DNA from 3 places in the Ornithinimicrobium jinqii genome. Region 1 is predicted to be linked to each of the others. Evidence: predicted binding sites of a transcription regulator. Region 1 holds the regulator's gene; each other region holds the start of a gene.
What was found. The regulator LexA, encoded in region 1, represses DNA repair genes until DNA is damaged. The targets are predictions, from matches to a motif close to TCGAACANNTGTTCGA.
Positions count from the first base shown of each region.

Region 2: a site for LexA is predicted at 4,817-4,832, ahead of recA (recombinase RecA). Genes of this name have one in related genera too.
Region 3: a site for LexA is predicted at 4,443-4,458, ahead of ruvC (crossover junction endodeoxyribonuclease RuvC). Genes of this name have one in related genera too.

Region 1 is NZ_JBJFZS010000004.1:145,892-152,674, reverse strand. It holds gene ACI3ET_RS01995 (patatin-like phospholipase family protein) at 1-622, shown strand, start outside; gene ACI3ET_RS01990 (Sir2 family NAD-dependent protein deacetylase) at 680-1,615, shown strand; gene ACI3ET_RS01985 (PRC-barrel domain-containing protein) at 1,676-2,011, shown strand; gene lexA (transcriptional repressor LexA) at 2,165-2,920, opposite strand; gene ACI3ET_RS01975 (LysM peptidoglycan-binding domain-containing protein) at 3,144-3,536, shown strand; gene ACI3ET_RS01970 (hypothetical protein) at 3,547-4,134, opposite strand; gene ACI3ET_RS01965 (RecQ family ATP-dependent DNA helicase) at 4,224-6,434, shown strand; gene ACI3ET_RS01960 (LLM class flavin-dependent oxidoreductase) at 6,512-6,783, shown strand, end outside.
Region 2 is NZ_JBJFZS010000018.1:26,363-33,145, forward strand. It holds gene miaB (tRNA (N6-isopentenyl adenosine(37)-C2)-methylthiotransferase MiaB) at 1-1,444, opposite strand, end outside; gene ACI3ET_RS07860 (YoaK family protein) at 1,468-2,214, opposite strand; gene ACI3ET_RS07865 (DUF5709 domain-containing protein) at 2,322-2,876, shown strand; gene ACI3ET_RS07870 (regulatory protein RecX) at 2,911-3,504, opposite strand; gene recA (recombinase RecA) at 3,504-4,544, opposite strand; gene ACI3ET_RS07880 (YwiC-like family protein) at 4,890-5,663, shown strand; gene ACI3ET_RS07885 (aspartate kinase) at 5,796-6,783, shown strand, end outside.
Region 3 is NZ_JBJFZS010000036.1:4,387-11,169, reverse strand. It holds gene ACI3ET_RS15240 (hypothetical protein) at 1-93, shown strand, start outside; gene ACI3ET_RS15235 (nitroreductase family deazaflavin-dependent oxidoreductase) at 118-609, opposite strand; gene ACI3ET_RS15230 (HIT family protein) at 669-1,223, shown strand; gene pgsA (phosphatidylinositol phosphate synthase) at 1,231-1,866, shown strand; gene pdxS (pyridoxal 5'-phosphate synthase lyase subunit PdxS) at 1,943-2,839, shown strand; gene pdxT (pyridoxal 5'-phosphate synthase glutaminase subunit PdxT) at 2,914-3,564, shown strand; gene ACI3ET_RS15210 (YebC/PmpR family DNA-binding transcriptional regulator) at 3,561-4,328, shown strand; gene ruvC (crossover junction endodeoxyribonuclease RuvC) at 4,511-5,167, shown strand; gene ruvA (Holliday junction branch migration protein RuvA) at 5,164-5,772, shown strand; gene ruvB (Holliday junction branch migration DNA helicase RuvB) at 5,838-6,783, shown strand, end outside.

The DNA.
Region 1 (6,783 bases):
CCTGGGCCTGGTCGGTGGCGTGCCTGACCTCGACGAGCCGCCGGAGCTGCGCGAGTCGATCCTGCGCAGGATCCAGCTGGCCGACGGCGGCGTCTACGACAACCTCGGGCTGGAGCTGGTCTGGTCCGACCATGCGACAGTGCTGGTCAGCGACGGCGGCGCGGTCTTCCGTGGGCGGGACGCCGGCACGACGTTCGGGCGGCTGTGGCACCTGCTCTCCGTCGCCTCCAGCGGCGGTCAGACCACCCGGCTGAGGTGGCTGCGGGCGAGCCTGTCCGCCGGGATCCTGCAGGGTGCGACGTGGTCGCTGGAGACGCCCAACACCGTCTCCACCGTGCCGGGGCACGGGCCTGCCCGTGACCTCGCCGCCGGATACCCTGCCGCGCTGGTCGCGGACATCAACCGCGTGCGCACGGACCTGGACGCCTTCACCGCCGGCGAGCAGATGGTCCTGGAGCGCCACGGGTACGTCGTCTCCGACGCCTCGCTCGCGCGCCACAGCCCCGGTGTCGTCGCCGTGGACGCACCGCTCGAGCCGCCGCACCCGCAGGTGGCGACGGAGGGCCGGGCCGCCCACGAGCTGGCCGGGTCGGCGCGGATCACCCCCCTCGGGCGACGCTGACGGCATACCTCCCGGGTGTCCGCCGGCACACCCGGGTGAGACGATGTCCGTCCGACCATGGACGTCCACCCCGCACCCCCGCCCGCCCGCGGGCCCGTCGACACCGCGCTGACCCTGCCCCCCGGGACGGGCGTCGACGAGCACCGGTATGCCGTGCTGCGCGACCTCGTCGGCGACGGAGGTCTGGTGGTGCTCACGGGGGCGGGGATGTCGACGGCGTCGGGGATCCCGGACTATCGCGGGCCGGACGGCCTGCGGCGCGTCCAGCCGATGCAGCACGCCGAGTTCGTGGGGTCGGCCGAGGCGAGGAGGCGCTACTGGGCACGGGCCTACAGCGGGTGGCGGCGCTTCGCCGCGGCGCAGCCGAACCCGGCCCACGGGGCGGTCGCCGACCTGCAGCGCGCGGGCCTGGTCGACGGGCTGATCACCCAGAACGTCGACGGGCTGCACCAGCGGGCGGGGGCGCGGGAGGTGCTGGAGCTGCACGGCAACCTGGCGCGGGTGCTGTGCCTGGACTGCGGGGAGCCCTACGCGCGCGAGCAGGTGCACGACTGGCTCGACCACGCCAACCCTGGCTTCGCGCGGGGCCTCGACGACGGGGTGCAGGTGCGGCCGGACGGCGACGTCGTGCTCCCGGACGCCGCCGTGGAGAGGTTCAGGTCGCCGCAGTGCCTGGTCTGCAACGGGGACGTGCTGAAGCCGGACGTGGTCTTCTTCGGTGGTTCGGTGGCCAAGGACGTGGTGGAGCGTGCCTACGCGATGGTCGAGGAGGCGGCGTGCCTGCTGGTCCTGGGCTCCTCGCTGCGGGTGATGAGCGGCTACCGCTTCGTGCGGAGGGCGGCACGGCTGGGGATCCCCGTGGCGGTGGTCACCCGCGGCGAGACCCGGGGGCAGGCGGAGACCACCGTGCACGTCGACAGCCTGCTCACCGACGTGCTCCCGCGGCTGGTGAGCGACCTGGACGGGGGGAGGGTCTTGGCAGGGGGCGGATGATGTGATCTGCTGCACCGAGGCCGTGCCGACGGCGTGCACAGGAGCAACCAGGAGGCGGACGTGGTCATCTCGCACGAGCAGCTCAACATGCTGTACGACGCGGAGGTCGTCGACCAGGACGGCGAGAAGGTCGGGGCGATGGGCCAGATCTACCTGGACAACGCGACCGGGGAGCCGGCGTGGATCACGGTGCGCACCGGGTGGTTCGGGGGGCGGCGGGTGTTCGTGCCGCTCACCACGGCGGAGGTGCTGGACGGGCAGATCCGCTGCGCCTACAGCATGGCGAAGATCAAGGGCGCGCCCGACATCGAGGTGGACGGCCACCTGTCGGAGGCCGACGAGCAGGACCTCGACGCCTACTACGCGGTCGACGAGGGGCCCATGCCGTCCGCGTGAGGAACAGGGGTATGGCGTGTCGCAGCGGGGAGGAGCGTGTGCGGGCGGGCGCAGCACAGCGCCGCCCCGGTCGAGGTGGGACGGCGCTGTGGGGTCGGGGGAGCGGCTCCGTCCGGTGGCAGCCGGAGCGGGCGTCGGGGGTCCCCGTGAGGGTCAGACGCGGCGCAGGACCGCGGTGACCTTGCCCAGGACGACGGCGTGGTCGCCGTCGATCGGCTCGTAGGCCGGGTTGTGCGGCATGAGCCAGACCTTGCTGTCGCGCTTCTTGTAGGTCTTGACGGTCGCTTCGTTGTCCAGCATGGCGGCGACGATGTCGCCGTTGACCGCGGTCGGCTGGCGGCGCACGACCACCCAGTCGCCGTCGCAGATCGCCGCGTCGATCATCGAGTCGCCGACGACCTTGAGCAGGAAGAGCTCGCCGTCGCCGACGATCTGGCGGGGGAGCGGGAAGACGTCCTCGATCGCCTCCTCGGCCAGGATCGGACCGCCGGCGGCGATGCGGCCGACGACGGGCACATACGTGGCCTGGGGGCGAGAGTCGCCGATGCCGGTCTCGTCGTAGACGTCGCCCGTGGCTGGACGGCCGTCGGCGGAGGTGGGTGCGCGGTCGCTGGCGGCCGGGGAGCTCGTGGACCGGCGGTAGCCCTGGCCCTCCTCGCCCGGGACGACGACCTCGATGGCGCGTGGCCGGTGGGGGTCGCGGCGCAGGTAGCCCTTGCGCTCGAGCATCTTCAGCTGGTGCGCGACCGAGCTCGGTGAGGTGAGCCCCACCGCGTCACCGATCTCGCGCAGGCTCGGTGGGTAGCCCCGCGCGTCCACCGAGTCGCGGATCACGTCGAGCACGCGCCGCTGCCGGTTGGTGAGCTCAGCCCCGCCGTCGCGGTCGGGCATCTCGTGGATCGTGGCCATCTCGTCCCCGTCTCTCTGCCTGCCAGGTCCTGGCCGTCAGGCCAGGTCAGAGGGTCTGTCAGTGGTCGGTGTTTCAGTACCTGACATGCACACAGCCTACGAGCCGAGCAGCCGTCAAGCAAACATCTGTTCGACCGGCGTGTCGACAAAATCGTACGTCCGTGCTATCAATAGGACAGACGTGCTATCGCACATGCGTACACGGACCCTGAGGAGGACCACCATGAGCACAGCCACCGTTTTCTCCCCCCTCGCCGTCGGAGCCGGGGCCGCGGGCACGGTCGTCGGTCGTCGTGACCACCTCCGCCTCGTCGTCGCCGACGAGCGCCGTGCGCAGCCGGTGCCCCTGCACATCACGCGGCGCGGACGCCTGGCGTTGACCGGCACGGTCGCGCTCGTGCTCGTCCTGGCGTTCGCCTCCCTGCTCAGCGCGCTGGGACCGGCGGGCGCAAGCTCGGCGGTCGTGGTCGAGCCGGGCATGACGCTCACGCAGCTGGCGACCGAGCACCTTCCCGAGATGCCGCTCAGCCAGGCCGTCACCGACATCCAGCGAGCCAACAAGCTGAGCACGACCGACATCGCCGTCGGTCAGGAGCTCGTGATCCCGGGCCGCTGACGCAGACGGGTCACCCGGCGTGCACGGCCTCCCAGACCACGGCCAGCTGGTCGGTGGGCATGAAGTAGCCGGACAGGTGCGGGTCGAACATCAGCCCCGCGATGTCGGCCGTGCGGTAGTCGTCGGCCGAGCGCACGACCTCGTCCGGGGGCAGGGCGATGGCGCGCAGGTCCTCGGCGGCACCGATCATGCCGTGCTGGACCGCGAAGTGGCGGGCCCGCTCGGCGTTGGTGAAGGTCAGCAGCATCATCTGGTCGTCGATCGACGCGGCCGCCGGCGACTCCATCCCCTCGTCGCCCACCGCGACGAACCACCAGTGCTCCAGGCCCATCGTCGCCCGCCACAGCGCGGTCATGCCGGCGCGGTCGTCCGGGCCCTCGACCCGCGCGGCGAGCAGGTCGGTCTCGGTCTCCGACGGGGGGAGGAGGTCCGAGATGTCCGTGGCGGGTCCGGTCCCGGTCGTCCCCTCGACCGCTGTCGTGCCGTCGTCCTCGGGCTGGGCCCGAGCCTCGGTCCCGGGACGCCTGCCCTCGTAGATCGACTCCCCGTCGCTGCGGTCGGGGTCGTCCTGGAACGGCAGGCCGGTGGGATCAGTCATGGTGCTATCGGACCACACCGGGGAGGGGGGACCCAACTGTCCTGCGGACGGCGGCAGGGGCTGTGGGTGCGGGCGGCTACCGTCGGGGGATGACATTGAGCACCGAGCCGCCGACCACCGACCGTGCCACCGGTGCGGCCACGGCACTTCCGGGGGGCAGCGCGGAGGTCGCCCTCGGCGCTCTCCGACGGCTGGTCGGGCGCGAGGACGCCGAGTTCCGCGACGGCCAGCTCGAGGCGGTGCTCGAGCTCGTCGAGGACCGGGCACGGGTGCTGGTGGTGCAGCGGACGGGATGGGGCAAGTCGGCGGTCTACTTCGTCGCGACGGCCCTGCGACGGGCGCAGGGTGCTGGCCCGACCATCATCGTCTCGCCGCTGCTCGCCCTGATGCGCGACCAGATCGCGGCGGCGGCGAGGGCAGGGGTGCGGGCCGTGACCATGAACTCCGCCAACGCCACCGAGTGGGACGACGTGCGCGGCGCCCTCGCCCGGGACGAGGTCGACGTGCTGCTCGTCAGCCCCGAGCGGCTCAACAACCCTCGGTTCCGCGAGGAGCAGCTGCCCGACCTGGCGCGCCGCTGCGGACTGCTGGTCGTGGACGAGGCGCACTGCATCAGCGACTGGGGCCACGACTTCCGCCCCGACTACCGGCGGATCCGGACGCTGCTCGACGTCCTGCCCGAGGGCACGCCGGTGCTGGCCACGACCGCCACGGCCAACGAGCGGGTGGTCGCCGACGTCGTCGAGCAGCTGGGCGTGGGCGGGGCCCACGTACGCACGATCCGTGGTCCGCTGGCACGGGCCTCCCTGCGCCTGGGGGTGCTGCCCCGGCTGACGCCCGAGCAGCGGTTGGGCTGGATCGTCGCGCACCTGGGGGACCTGCCGGGCAGCGGCATCGTCTACTGCCTGACCGTCGCGGCCGCCGAGGACGTCGCCGTGGCGCTGCGCGCGGCGGGGCACGAGGTGGCCGCCTACACCGGACGCACGGACCCCGACGAGCGCGAGCGGCTGGAGGGAGCGCTGCGCCGCAACCAGGTCAAGGCGCTGGTGGCCACGAGCGCGCTCGGGATGGGGTTCGACAAGCCCGACCTGGGGTTCGTCGTGCACCTCGGCGCGCCGAGCTCGCCGGTCGCCTACTACCAGCAGGTCGGTCGTGCGGGGCGCGCGACCGAACGGGCCGACGTGCTGCTGCTGCCGGGCTCGGAGGACCGGGACATCTGGTCCTACTTCGCGACCGTCTCGATGCCGCGGCAGGACCAGGCCGACGCGGTGCTCGGCGCGTTGTCCGCGGCGCAGCGTCCGCTGTCGACCCCGGTGCTGGAGACCATGGTCGACGTGCGACGGACCCGTCTGGAGCTGCTCCTGAAGGTGCTCGACGTCGACGGCGCCGTGGAGAAGGTGCAGGGAGGCTGGATCGGGACCGGCGAGCCCTGGGTCTACGACCGGGAGCGCTACCAGCGGGTGGCGGACGCGCGGGTCCGCGAGGCGGAGCTGATGGTGGCCTACCAGGGCACGGACGGGTGCCGGATGGCCTTCCTGCAGGAGTGCCTGGACGACTCGACCGCCAGTCCCTGCGGCCGGTGCGACAGCTGTGCCGGCGCCTGGTACCCGACGGAGATCCCGGACGCGGCCGTCGGGGCTGCCAGGGAGCAGCTCGGCGGTGTCGGGGTGCCGCTGGACCCGCGAGCGCAGTGGCCCACCGGTATGCCGCGCCTCGGCGTGGAGCAGAAGGGCAAGATCGCGTCGGAGGAGCAGGCGGAGCCAGGGCGGGCGCTGGCACGGCTGTCGGACCTCGGCTGGGGGCAGCGGCTGCGGGCCGTGCTCCGCGAGGGGGCGTCCCGCGTCGGGGACCCCGACGACCCGGAGCAGGAGCTGGTCGCCGGGCAGCCGGTCCCGGCAGAGGTCATGCGCGCGGTGGTGCAGGTGCTGGCGGGCTGGGACTGGCGCGAGCGCCCGGTCGGGGTCGTCGCGATGCCGTCGCGGCGGCGTCCGGCGGTGACCGGTTCGCTGGCGGCGCAGGTCAGCGAGATCGGGCGGCTTCCGCTGCTCGGCACCCTGGACTACGTGGACGGGGGACCGGTGGGCGGGCCGGGTGGCAACAGCGCCTTCCGGCTGGCCAACGTGTGGGGTCGGATCGCCGCGGGACCGCAGCTGCGGGAGACCCTGGCCTCGACGCGGGGTCCAGTGCTGCTGGTCGACGACCTCGTCGACTCGCGGTGGACGATCACCGTGGCAGCGCGCGAGCTGCGGCTCGCTGGTGCCGATGCCGTGCTGCCGCTGGTCCTCGCGGTCGAGGGCTGAGGCTCAGAGATCCAGCGCGGCCGGGGCGGACCGCGCGCGTACGGCATACCTCGGGGGTGTGGGGTGTTGCCGCCCACGTGCCCCCTCACCCCGAGACCTCCTCCCGCCGCGTCCCCCTGTCCGTGCTCGACCTCGCTCCGCGCTCCGCCGGGATGACGCCGCGGCAGGCGCTGGAGGAGTCGACGCTGCTGGCGCAGGAGGTCGACGAGCTGGGCTACGCGCGGTTCTGGATGGCCGAGCACCACGGGTCGGACACCTTCATGTCGTCCGCGACGGCCCTGCTGCTGGGCCACATGGCGCAGCACACCTCGCGCATCCGGCTCGGTTCGGGCGGGGTCATGCTGCCGAA
Region 2 (6,783 bases), on a different contig from region 1:
TCGTCACACCCGGGGTGGCACCGTCCTGCAGGGCGGTCCAGGCGTCGCCGCCGGGGGTGCGGCGCACGGCATACACCCCGCCCTGGACGCCAGAGTCCGCGACGAGGTGGTGCGGCGCGCCGTAGGTGACCGCGACGGTCACCACGTCGCCGGGGCGGGGCCGATCGGCTGGGACCGGCACCGCGAAGTGCACGAGCCGGTTGTCGCGCGCCCGTCCGGACAGACGGCGGGTCTCGGCGTCCTTGCGTCCCTCGCCCGGCGCGACCAGCACCTCGACCTGGCGCCCCTCGAGCTCACGGTTGCCGGCCCAGCTGACCTCCTCCTGCAGGACGAGGAGCCGTTCGAAGCGCTCCTGGACGACCTCCTTGGGGACCTGGTCCTCCATGGTCGCCGCGGGGGTGCCGGGCCGGACGGAGTACTGGAAGGTGAACGCGCTGGAGAACCGGGAGGCGCGTACGACGTCCAGGGTGGCCCGGAAGTCCTCCTCCGTCTCGCCAGGGAAGCCGACGATGATGTCGGTGGTGATCGCCGCGTCCGGGATCTGCTCACGGACCCGGTCGATGATCCCCAGGAAGCGCTCGCTGCGGTAGGACCGTCGCATCGCGCGCAGCACCCGGTCGGACCCCGACTGCAGGGGCATGTGCAGGCTGGGCATCACGTTGGCCGTCTCCGCCATCGCCGCGACGACGTCGTCGGTGAAGGCGGCGGGGTGCGGGCTGGTGAAGCGCACGCGCTCCAGCCCCGCGACCTCGCCGCACGCGCGGAGCAGCTTGCCGAACGCGAGCCGATCGCCGAACTCCACGCCGTAGGTGTTGACGTTCTGCCCCAGCAGGGTGATCTCGACGACCCCCTGGGCGACGAGCGCCTCGATCTCGGCGAGGATCTCACCGGGGCGGCGGTCCTTCTCCGTGCCCCGCAGCGCGGGCACGATGCAGAACGTGCACGTGTTGTTGCAGCCGACGGAGATGGACACCCAGGCGGCGTAGGCCGAGTCGCGCCGGGTGGGGAGGGTGGAGGGGAAGACCTCGAGCGACTCGAGGATCTCGACCTCGGCCGCCCTGTTGTGGCGGGCCCGGTCCAGCAGCGCGGGCAGCGAGCCGACGTTGTGGGTGCCGAAGACGACGTCGACCCAGGGGGCGCGCTCGACGATCGTGGCGCGGTCCTTCTGCGCGAGGCACCCGCCGACCGCGATCTGCAGGTCGGGGTTGGCGAGCTTGGCGGGCCGCAGCTGACCCAGGTTGCCGTAGAGCTTGTTCGCGGCGTTCTCCCGCACGGCGCAGGTGTTGAACACCACCACGTCGGCGACGTCAGCGCGCTGCGCCGCGGGCACGCTGGCCAGGTCGACGTAGCCGGCCGTCTCCAGGAGGCCGGCGAGCCGCTCGGAGTCGTGCACGTTCATCTGGCAGCCGTGGGTGCGGACGTCGTAGGTCTTGGTGGTGTTCATCGCACCCACCAGGGTAACCGCGCTCAGGCAGTCTCCCGCGCGGCGCGGCGGGCCAGCACCAGCGGAGGCAGCGCCATCGCGAACAGCAGGGCCGCCGGCACCAGGACGACGACGAAGCCCGCGAGCAGGTATCCGGCGGCTCCCATCAGCCCCCCGACGAAGAAGAGGGCCACCAGGGCCGACAGCATCCACAGCTTGCCGAGGTCTGCCTGCACCGGGACGGCGACGTCCGGGGCCAGCCGGTTGCGGTAGAGGCCCTTGCCGAGCTCTATGCCGATGTCGGTCACCATGCCGGTGACGTGGGTGGTGCGGATCGTCGCGTCGGAGACCTTGGTGATCAGCGCGTTCTGCAGGCCCATGATGAAGCCGAGGGTCGCGACCAGCGGCCACACCCGGGCGCCCCAGGTGACCTGGTCGGCGATACCGCCGACCAGCAGCACGAGCACCGCCTCGGTCAGCAGGACCAGGGCGAAGCGCTGGTCGTGGTGGTGGGGCCTGCGGCGGGCCCAGTTGAACTGGACCGCGCACGTCATGGCGCCGAGGAGGAAGAAGGCGAGGGCGACCACGCCGAGCCAGACGATCCGCCACCCGCCGAGGACCAGGTGGTCGGCGACGCTGGCGGTGATGCCCGTCATGTGCGAGGTGTAGAAGCCGACGGCGACGAACCCGACGGAGTTGAGGACGCCCGCGACCCAGGCGAGGTGGTAGGCCAGGTGCCGGTTGAGCGTGGGGGTGCGGCGCGACGCCGCGAGGACCCACACCTGCCACATCACGAGACCACTGTCACAGGGGCGGGAGTGGTGACCTTCACGGCCACCCACTGTAGTGCGGACGTAGGATGAGACCACGAGAACAGCCCGTCCGCGAAGGAGCGACGATGATTGCCAACGACCGCGAGAGCATCGGCGACGAGATGGGCATCTTCAGCGTGGACGACGAGGATCAGCTGTCTGCCGAGGACACGCTGATGGGCGACGGTGACCCGCTCGACCGTGGGTACGCCCCGCCGGACCGGCTGCAGGGGTCGGTCGCCTTCGGCATCACGGCCGAGGAGCAGCTGCGCGAGGAGACCATCGACCAGCGGGTCCGCCAGGAGGTGGCCGACCCCTACTCCGCGTACGGCGCCCCCGACAACGAGTCGGGCATGGACGAGAAGGACGACGGCATGGTGGGGGGCGACGACCCCGACGCGATCCGCGCCGACCTGGACCACTACGGTGGCGACGACCGTCGCGTGGGTCGTCTGATCGGTCCCGACGAGGGGCGCTACCAGGACCGCGAGGCACGGATGGTCGCCCGCGAGGGGCGCGCGACCAGCTGGGACTCTCCGGAGGAGTCGGCGATGCACTTCGTGGACGACGACGCCGACGAGACCCTGACCGAGGTGGAGTGGGACCCCTCGGACGCGCCGGCTCCCGACGAGGACGAGTGACTGCTTCACGGCAGTGACGGTTCCTCCGCGTGGGTCAGTCCCGCGCGTGCTCGGGAAGGTCGTCCAGCGCCTCGCGGATCACCTGGAACGACACGCCGGACCCGTAGCCCTTCCTGGCGAGGAAGCCTGCCAGGCGCCGGGTCTGGACGTCCCGGTCCAGGCCGCGCATCGTCCGCAGTCGACGGACGACCAGGGCGCGGGCCTGGTCCTTCTCCCGCTCCGGGTCGATCTCCTCGAGGGCGGCATCGACGACCTCGTCCGCCACCCCCCTGTCGCGCAGCTCACGACGCAGCGCCACGGCCGCGAGGCCCTTGGTCTCCTGACGGGAGCGGACGAACATCTCGGCGAAGGCCTCGTCGTCGACGAGGCCGACCTCCCCCATCCGGTCGAGCACGCTGGCAGCCACCTCGGGGGCGCACCCACGGTCGCGCAGCTTGTCCTCGAGCTGCCGACGCGTGCGCGGACCCATCGCGAGCTGCCGCAGCACGATCCGACGAGCGACGGACGCAGGGTCAGCACTGCTCTCTGCGGTCCCCGGCCCCGCTGACCGCGGCGCGGCCGCGCTGGCGGCGGACTCCGCCTCCGCCAGCACCTGCCGTGCCGCAGACAGCCGGTCTGCCTCGGCCATCAGAAGTCGACCGAGACCTCACCGGTGACGGGGTCGACCCCGTCCGGAAGGTCGTCCGCGCCGGGCAGGACAGCCCCGGCGACCGGCACACCGATCCCGAGCTTGGCCTTGATGTTGCGGTCGATGGTGTCGGCGATGTCGGGGTTGTCCTTGAGGAACTGACGGGCGTTCTCCTTGCCCTGCCCCATCTGCTCACCCTCGTAGGTGTACCAGGCACCGGCCTTGCGCACGAAGCCGTGGTCCACCCCCATGTCGATCAGACCGCCCTCCCGGGAGATGCCCTGCCCGTAGAGGATGTCGAACTCTGCCTGCTTGAAGGGGGGCGCCACCTTGTTCTTGACGACCTTGGCGCGGGTCCGGTTGCCGACCGCGTCCGTGCCGTCCTTCAGGGTCTCGATCCGGCGGACGTCGATGCGCACCGAGGCGTAGAACTTCAGCGCCTTGCCACCGGTCGTCGTCTCCGGCGAGCCGAACATCACGCCGATCTTCTCGCGGAGCTGGTTGATGAAGATCGCGGTGGTGCCGGTGTTGCTCAGGGCACCGGTGATCTTGCGCAGCGCCTGGGACATCAGCCGGGCCTGCAGGCCGACGTGGCTGTCCCCCATCTCCCCCTCGATCTCGGCCCGGGGCACCAGGGCGGCGACCGAGTCGATGACGATGATGTCCAGGGCCCCCGAGCGGATCAGCATGTCCGCGATCTCCAGCGCCTGCTCACCGGTGTCCGGCTGGCTCACGAGCAGGGCGTCGGTGTCGACGCCGAGCGCCTTGGCGTAGTCAGGGTCGAGGGCGTGCTCGGCGTCGATGAAGGCGGCGATGCCGCCGGCCTTCTGCGCGCTCGCGACCGCGTGCAGCGCCACGGTGGTCTTTCCGCTGGACTCCGGGCCGTAGATCTCCACCACCCGGCCCCGCGGCAGCCCACCGACCCCGAGGGCGACGTCCAGGGCGATCGACCCGGTGGGGATGACCTTGATCGGGGGGCGGGTCTCGTCACCCAGCCGCATGACCGAGCCCTTGCCGTGCTGCTTCTCGATCTGCGCCATCACAGAGTCGAGCGCCCGCTGCCTGTCGCTGCCGGCTACCGCGGCTGCACCGTTGCGTGCGCCGCCAGGTGCGATCTTCGTGGCCATGTCATGCTCCTTCGTCCTCGTGGTGGGCGCGCCTACCTTCGACCGACCTCCGGCCGCCGCCTCCTCGTGGAGGCCCTGGTCCGGGTCTGAGTCAGACGCTAGGCGCCCCCACCGACAGACCCGGCCGTCCACGACATACCTGTGGACGTCGGGTGCCTGCGGCGGCACCGTGTGGACAACGGTAATCGAAAGTTTGTACGACACAAGCATCCCCGACCCGGCGTGTCGCGGCACCCTGGCGCGGCCTAGCCTGAAGGGGTGAGCACGACCGCGCCCCCGGTCCAGCGACGTCCTGCGCGTCGTCGTCGTTCGCCCGGCTGGGTGCCCCACCAGCACGGCGCCTGGGCGATGCTCGCCACTCCCCTGCTGGTCGGCGCGCTCGCCTCGGGCCCCCGACCCGCGCACCTGCTCCTCGCGGCCTTCTGGTTCGCCGGCTACCTCGCGTTCTTCGCGACGGGGCTGTGGCTGAAGGCGCGGCGCAGGAGCCGCTACCTGGCGCCCGTTCGTGCCTACCTGCTGCTCGCGGCAGGGCTGGGGCTCGCGCTGCTCACCGTCTCACCGGGCCTGCTGCGCTGGACCCCGCTGTTCATCCTGCCGCTGGGGGTCGGCCTGGTCGCCTCGGCGACCCGCCACGAACGGGCCCTGGTCAGCGGGCTGGCCACCAGTGCCGGGTCCAGCCTCATGACCCTGGTCGCCTACGACCTGGGGGGCACCCAGGACCGGACGCGCGCCTGGCTGCTGACCGCCGTGCTCGCCTGCTACTTCGTCGGCACCGTGTTCTACGTCAAGAGCGCGATCCGCGAGCGAGACAACACCTCCTTCCTCGTCGTCTCGGTGACCTACCACCTCCTCGTCGCCGCGCTGGCTCTCCTCCTCCCCGCACCAGCAGGGCCGGTCCTCGCGACGACCGGGTTCGCGCTCGCGGCCCGTGCGGCCCTGCTCCCCCGGCTCGGCTGGAGCCCGGCCCGCCTGGGCGTCGGAGAGATCGGCTGGACGCTCGTGGTGGCGAGCGCGGCTCTGCTGCTGGTCTGAGCGGACCGAAGAACGCTTCCCCTGCGTCAAGGCAGGGCGTGCGGGAGCACTACACTGGTGCGACCCCGGGACGCCCGACGCCGCCGTCAGCGCACCACCCCACGCCCCCAGGAACCCTCCCCAGGAAGTCCCATGGCTCTGCTCGTGATGAAGTTCGGCGGATCGTCCGTCTCCGACGCCGAGGCGATGCGCCGCGTCGCCGGCCGCGTCGTCTCCTCCCACCAGGCCGGCAACCAGGTCGCCGTCGTGGTCTCCGCGATGGGCGACACGACGGACGAGCTGCTCGACCTCGCCGCCCAGGTCTCACCCGGCGTCCCGCCGCAGCGGGAGATGGACATGCTGCTCTCGGCCGGCGAGCGGATCTCCATGGCTCTCCTCGCGATGGCCATCGAGAAGCTCGGGGTCCCGGCCAAGAGCTTCACCGGGGCCCAGGCCGGCATGCGCACCGACACCGCCCACGGGCGCGCCCGGCTCCTCGACGTCCAGCCCGCCCGCGTCCGGCTCGCCCTCGACGAGGGCCGTGTGGCGATCGTCGCCGGTTTCCAGGGCATCAGCACCGACGACGACATCACGACGCTGGGCCGCGGTGGCTCGGACACCACCGCCGTCGCCCTCGCTGCCGCCCTCGACGCGGACGTCTGCGAGATCTACACCGACGTCGACGGCCTCTACACCGCCGACCCCCGCATCGTGCCCAGCGCCCGACCCGTCACCCGCCTCACCATCGAGGAGACCCTCGAGATGGCGGCGCACGGCGCCAAGATCCTGCACCTGCGCGCGGTGGAGTACGCGCGCCGGTTCCACGTGCCGCTCCACGTCCGCAGCAGCTTCTCCGACAAGGAGGGCACGTGGATCCTGGTCGGCCGACCCCTCACGGAGGACACCATGGAAGAACCCATCATCTCCGGCATCGCCCACGACAGGTCGTTGGGCAAGGTCACCGCCGTCGGCATCCCGGACCGTCCGGGGGCTGCCGCCGCGGTGGTCGGTGCCGTGTCGCGGGCGGGCGTGTCGGTCGACATGATCGTCCAGAACGTCTCGACGTCCGACGCCGCCACGTCGGACATCTCGTTCACCATCCCGGAGACGGACGGGCAGACCACGGTGGCCGCCGTGCGGG
Region 3 (6,783 bases), on a different contig from region 1:
TCGCCGCAGGTCGTGCTGCCCCCGGCCGTCCTCGACGCGGCCCGCGCCGACGTCCTGGGTCGGCGCCAGGTCAGCCTTCCGACACGGCCCTGACCTGGCTCGACGAGGGCTGCTGCCTCAGCTGGGCTGCCGCTCCAGCACGAAGACGGGGATCTGCCGCTCAGTCTTCTCCTGGTAGTCCCCGTATGACGGGAAGGCCTCGACCGCCCTCACCCACCAGGCGTCCCGCTCGGGCCCGTCCTCGAGCAGCCGCGCGCGCAGGACGTGCTGCTGCCGACCGTCCTGGACCAGCACCTCGCCGTCGGCGCGCAGGTTGTGGAACCAGACCGGGTGTTCGGGTGCGCCGCCCTTGCTGGCCACGGCCAGGTAGCTCCCGTCGTGCTCGACCCGCATCAGGGGCACCCGACGCAGCAGCCCGGAGCGGGCGCCGCGCATCGTCACGACGACGACCGGGCGTCCCTGCACGTCGACGGCTCCGGTGTCCCGCGCTGCGTCGATCTTCGTCAGCTGCTCGGCGACCCACCCCGACTTCTCGGGCAGGTATGCGGTGCGGCCGGCGGCCGCCTCGGCGGCCAGGGGGGACGGGGCGGGCTCGGGAGGCGTGGGCATGACAGGTGCAACCAGGGCGACCGCCGGCATCTTCCCCCGGTGCCCGTAGGATCCGTGCCATGACCGACGGATCCTCGACGGTGCCGGACGCGCACGAGCTGCCCGGGTCCGCCGACGGCTTCGAGCGGCTCTGGACGCCCCACCGGATGGCCTACGTGCGTGGCGAGCGGCCCAGCCGCGAGGCGGGCAGCGGCTGCCCCTTCTGCGACGCGCCCGGCAAGGACGACCGCGAGAGCCTCGTCGTGCACCGGGGCGAGCTCTGCTACGTCGTCCTCAACCTCTTCCCCTACAACCCCGGCCACCTGCTGATCTGCCCCTACCGGCACGTGTCCCGCTACGTCGACCTCACCGACGAGGAGACGACGGAGTTCAGCGCGCTGACCAAGCAGGCCATCCGCGCGGTCGAGGCCGCCAGCGCACCGGCTGGCTACAACCTGGGCATGAACCAGGGAGAGGTGGCCGGCGCCGGGGTGGCCGCCCACCTGCACCAGCACCTCGTGCCGCGCTGGCTCGGGGATTCCAACTTCCTGCCGATCATCGCCCAGACCAAGGCGCTGCCCCAGCTGCTCGACGACGTCCGTCGCCAGCTCGTGGCCGCCTGGCCCCAGAGCTGACCGGGCGATGCTCAACCGCTACGCGCGCTCGACCTTCACGCGGATCTTCACCCCGCCCGCCCGCCTGCTGCTGCGGCTTGGCGTCCACCAGGACGTCGTCACCGTGGTCGGCACCCTCGGTGTGGTGGTGGGGGCCCTGGCCTTCTACCCCCGCGGCGAGCTGTGGTGGGGGACCCTGTTCATCACCGTGTTCGTCTTCGCCGACCTCGTCGACGGCACGATGGCCCGCCTCTCCGGACGCTCGACCGCCTGGGGCGCCTACCTCGACTCCACCCTGGACCGTCTGGGCGACGCAGCCGTCTTCGGCGGCCTGGTCCTGTGGTTCCTCGGTGCCGGGGGACGGCCGTGGGACGGCTACCTCGCGCTGGCCTGCCTGGTCCTGGGGTTCCTCGTCTCCTACTCCAAGGCGCGGGCCGAGTCCCTCGGCTGGACCTGCGACGGCGGGGTCGCCGAGCGCGCCGACCGACTGGTGGCCGTGCTCGTCACCACCGGCCTCACGGGGCTCTTCCTGCCCGCCTGGGTGCTGACCGTCGTCCTCGCCTCGCTGACCATCGCCTCGGCCGTCACCGTCGTCCAGCGCATGTCGATGGTCCGCGCCCAGGCCGTCGACGGCGTGGTCCGGCCGGGCGGCGCAGGCTCGTAGACTGGTCGCCAGCGCGGCACCCCCCGCACCCACCCCTGACCCCTGGCCGGGGCACGGAGCAGTCCTGAGAGGCACGATGAGCGACACCACGCACACCACCGGCACCACCCGCGTCAAGCGAGGCATGGCCGACATGCTCAAGGGCGGCGTCATCATGGACGTCGTCACCGCGGAGCAGGCCAAGATCGCCGAGGACGCCGGCGCCGTCGCCGTGATGGCCCTCGAGCGGGTGCCCGCGGACATCCGGGCCCAGGGTGGTGTGTCGCGGATGAGCGACCCCGACATGATCGACGGCATCATCGCCGCGGTCTCGATCCCGGTGATGGCCAAGGCCCGCATCGGCCACTTCGTGGAGGCGCAGGTGCTGCAGAGCCTCGGCGTCGACTACGTCGACGAGTCCGAGGTGCTCACCCCCGCGGACTACGCGAACCACATCGACAAGTGGGCCTTCACGGTGCCCTTCGTCTGCGGCGCGACCAACCTGGGCGAGGCGCTGCGCCGCATCACCGAGGGCGCGGCGATGATCCGCTCCAAGGGCGAGGCCGGCACCGGCGACGTGTCCAACGCGACCATGCACATGCGGGTGATCCGCGGCGAGATCAACCGGCTGCGGTCCATGTCGCCGGACGAGCTCTACGTCGCCGCCAAGGAGCTGCAGGCGCCCTACGAGCTGGTCAAGGAGGTCGCGGAGGCCGGGAAGCTGCCGGTCGTGCTCTTCACCGCCGGCGGCATCGCCACCCCGGCCGACGCCGCGATGATGATGCAGCTCGGCGCCGAGGGCGTGTTCGTCGGCTCGGGCATCTTCAAGTCCGGCAACCCCGCCGAGCGCGCGGCCGCCATCGTCAAGGCCACGACCTTCCACGACGACCCCGACACCATCGCCCAGGTCTCCCGCGGCCTCGGTGAGGCCATGGTCGGGATCAACGTCGACGACATCCCCCAGCCGCACCGGCTCGCCGAGCGCGGCTGGTGACCGCCGCGGAGCGCGGCGCCGGGCAGTCCACCGGCGCCGCCGCCGCGGGAGGGTCGGACACGGAGGGGGTCCCGCTGACCGTCGGGGTGCTGGCGGTGCAGGGGGACGTGCTCGAGCACGCGCGGGCGCTCGAGCTCTCCGGCGCCCGGGTGCGGCCGGTGCGCCGCCCCGAGGAGCTGGACCACCTGGACGGCCTGGTGATCCCGGGCGGGGAGTCCACGACGATCGACCGGCTCTGCCGCCTCTTCGACCTGCACGAGCCGATCCGTGACCTCATCGCCGACGGACTGCCGGTCTACGGCTCGTGCGCCGGGATGATCCAGCTGGCCGACGAGATCCTCGACGGGCACCGCGACCAGCAGACGTTCGGCGGGATCGACATGACGGTGAGGCGCAACGCCTTCGGCCGCCAGGTCGACTCCTTCGAGGTCGACCTGCGCATCGAGGGGATCGCCGACCCGGACCGCCCGTTCCGCACCGTCTTCATCCGTGCCCCGCGCGTCGAGCGTGCCGGGGCCGGCGTCGAGGTGCTCGCCCGGGTCGACGACGCGGTCGTCGCGGTCCGGCAGGGGCACCTGCTGGCCACCTCCTTCCACCCGGAGGTCACCGACGACCACCGCGTGCACGAGCTGTTCGTGCGGATGTGCCGGGAGGCGCGGGGCGCGCCCGCCCAGCGGGTAACATCGGTGGCCGATCCAGCCGACGAGGGAAGCAGGACAGCATGAGTGGCCACTCCAAGTGGGCGACGACGAAGCACAAGAAGGCTGTCATCGACGCCAAGCGGGGCAAGCTCTTCGCCAAGTTGATCAAGAACATCGAGGTCGCTGCCCGTACCGGCGGCGGCGACCTCGCGGGCAACCCGACGCTCTTCGACGCCATCCAGAAGGCCAAGAAGACCTCGGTGCCCAACGACAACATCGACCGCGCCGTCAAGCGCGGTTCCGGCGCGGAGGCCGGTGGCGCGAGCTACGAGGCGCTGACCTACGAGGGCTACGCCCCCGGCGGTGTCGCCCTCTACATCGAGTGCCTGACCGACAACAAGAACCGCGCCGTCATGGAGGTCCGCACCGCGCTGTCCCGCAACGGCGGCTCGATGGCCGACAGCGGCTCGGTGGCCTACCTGTTCAACCGCAAGGGCCAGGTCCTCGTGCCCAAGGTCCAGGAGTCCGGCCCCACGAGCGAGGACGACCTGCTCGAGATCGTGCTGGACGCGGGAGCCGAGGAGGTCAGCGACCTCGACGAGGCCTTCGAGATCCTCAGCGAGGCGACCGACGTCGTGGCCGTGCGCACCGCGCTGCAGGAGGCCGGGCTCGACTACGACTCTGCGGAGGTGACCTTCGTGCCGAGCATGGAGGTCGCGCTGGACGCCGATGGTGCGCGCAAGGTTCTGAGGGTCATCGACGCCCTCGAGGACTGCGACGACGTCCAGAACGTCTACAGCAACGCCGACATCTCCGACGAGGTCCTGGCCGAGCTCGAGGCCGACTGACCGTCGTCGGCTCCCGGCGCGGACGGACCGGTCGGCCCGGGCGCCCGGACCGACGCCGCCGGGGTATGGCGTGTCGCGCCTCTCCCACGTCGTCACCCGTGGGTAGGGTTGGGTACGAACACCTGTCCACTCTCGTGCCCACCCCACCCGGGGGCACGGCACACCCACCAGGAGGCCGGCCCATGCGCGTGCTCGGCGTCGACCCCGGTCTGACCCGCTGCGGGCTGGGTGTGGTGGAGGGGCTGCCCGGTCGCGCCCTGCGGATGGTGGCGGTGGGGGTCATCCGCACCCCGGTGACCGACGAGCCGCACGAGCGGCTGCTGTCGGTGCAGACCGAGATCGACCAGTGGATCGCCGACTGGCAGCCCGAGGCCATCGCGGTCGAGCGGGTCTTCGCCAAGGCGAACATCAAGGGGATCATGGGCACGGCGCAGGCCTCGGCGATCCCGATGCTGGCGGCCGCCCGGCTGGGGCTGCCCCTGGGCATGCACACACCCTCGGAGATCAAGGCCGCGGTGACCGGCAACGGCCGCGCCGACAAGGCGCAGGTCACCCACATGGTCACCCGGATCCTCACGCTCGAGGAGGCTCCCCGGCCGGCCGACGCGGCCGACGCGCTGGCTCTGGCCATCTGCCACCTGTGGCGCAGCGCCGCAGACGCGCGGCTGGCCCCGGGCGGCTCGGGAGGCAACCGCATCCAGGAGGCGGAGCGGGCTGCCCAGGCCGCCCCGCCCAACCGGCTGGCCGCCCTGCACGCCCAGCACCGCACCGCCGTCCGGTCCGCCGCGGCGCGCGCCGGGGCCCGCCCGTCCATCAGCACCAGGAGGATCGCACCGTGATCGCATCCGTGCGCGGCCAGGTCCGCCACGTCGGCCTCGACAACGTCGTCGTCGAGGTCGGGGGTGTGGGGCTGCTCGTCCACACCACCCCGGCCACAGCCGCCGACTGCCGGACCGGGACCGAGGTCACCCTCGAGACCAGCATGGTCGTGCGCGAGGAGTCGCTGACCCTCTACGGCTTCCCCGGCCAGGACGCCAAGGCGCTCTTCGAGCAGGTGCAGACCGTGTCCGGGGTCGGTCCCCGGCTGGCGCTGGCGATGCTGTCGGTGCACGCCCCCGACGCCGTCCGTCGCGCGATCGCCCAGGGCGACCTGGTGGCCCTGACCAAGGTGCCCGGCATCGGCCGCAAGTCCGCCGAGCGGCTGGTGCTCGAGCTCAAGGACCGGATCCTGGCCCTCGGCGTCGACTCCGCCGACCTGGGGACCCGGCCCACGCCCGAGGCCGCTGGGGAGGCCGACGCCGCGCAGGTGCGGGCGGCCCTGGAAGGCCTGGGGTGGTCCGTCAAGCAGTCGACCGACGCGGTGAGCACCGTCACGTCCTCCCCGGACGCGCCGCGCGACGTGTCGGGCATCCTGCGGGCCGCCCTGCGGGAGCTGGGCCGGTGAGCCTTCCCGACGACGGCTCGCGCGAGGTCGACTTCGGCGTGGGCCAGGACCCGGGTGTCGGCCGGATGGTGGACCCCGGCGGCACGGACGAGGAGCGCCGCATCGAGGGGGCGCTGCGCCCACGACGGCTGGCCGACTTCCCCGGGCAGCACCGGGTGCGCGACCAGCTCGGACTCGTCATCGAGGCGGCCCGGCGCCGCGGCACCCCGCCCGACCACGTGCTGCTCTCCGGCCCTCCGGGCCTGGGCAAGACCACCCTCGCGATGATCATCGCCGGGGAGCTCGAGCAGCCGATCCGGATCACGAGCGGCCCGGCCATCCAGCACGCCGGCGACCTCGCGGCGGTCCTGTCCTCGCTCGTCGAGGGCGAGGTGCTCTTCCTCGACGAGATCCACCGGATGGCCAGACCTGCCGAGGAGATGCTCTACCTGGCGATGGAGGACTTCCGCGTCGACGTCATCGTCGGCAAGGGCCCCGGAGCCACCGCGATCCCGCTGGAGCTGCCGCCGTTCACGGTCGTCGGGGCCACCACCCGGGCCGGCCTGCTGCCCGCCCCGCTGCGTGACCGCTTCGGGTTCACCGGCCACCTCGACTTCTACGCCACCGAGGACCTGGTGACGATCCTGACCCGCAACGCCACCCTGCTCGGCATCGAGGCGGACCAGGCAGGGATCGAGCAGATCGCCTCCCGGTCCCGCGGCACGCCCCGCATCGCCAACCGCCTGCTGCGGCGGGTGCGCGACTGGGCGCAGGTGCACGGCGACCACGTCGTCGACGAGCCCGCCTCCCACGCCGCGCTCGATCTCTTCGACGTGGACGCGCTGGGTCTGGACCGTCTCGACCGCGCCGTCCTCGAGGCCCTGTGCACGAGGTTCGGCGGCGGGCCGGTGGGCCTGTCGACGCTGGCGGTGGCCGTGGGGGAGGAGCCCGACACCGTCGAGACGGTGGCCGAGCCCTACCTCGTGCGCGAGGGCTTCATGATCCGCACGCCGCGCGGCCGGGCGGCCAGCC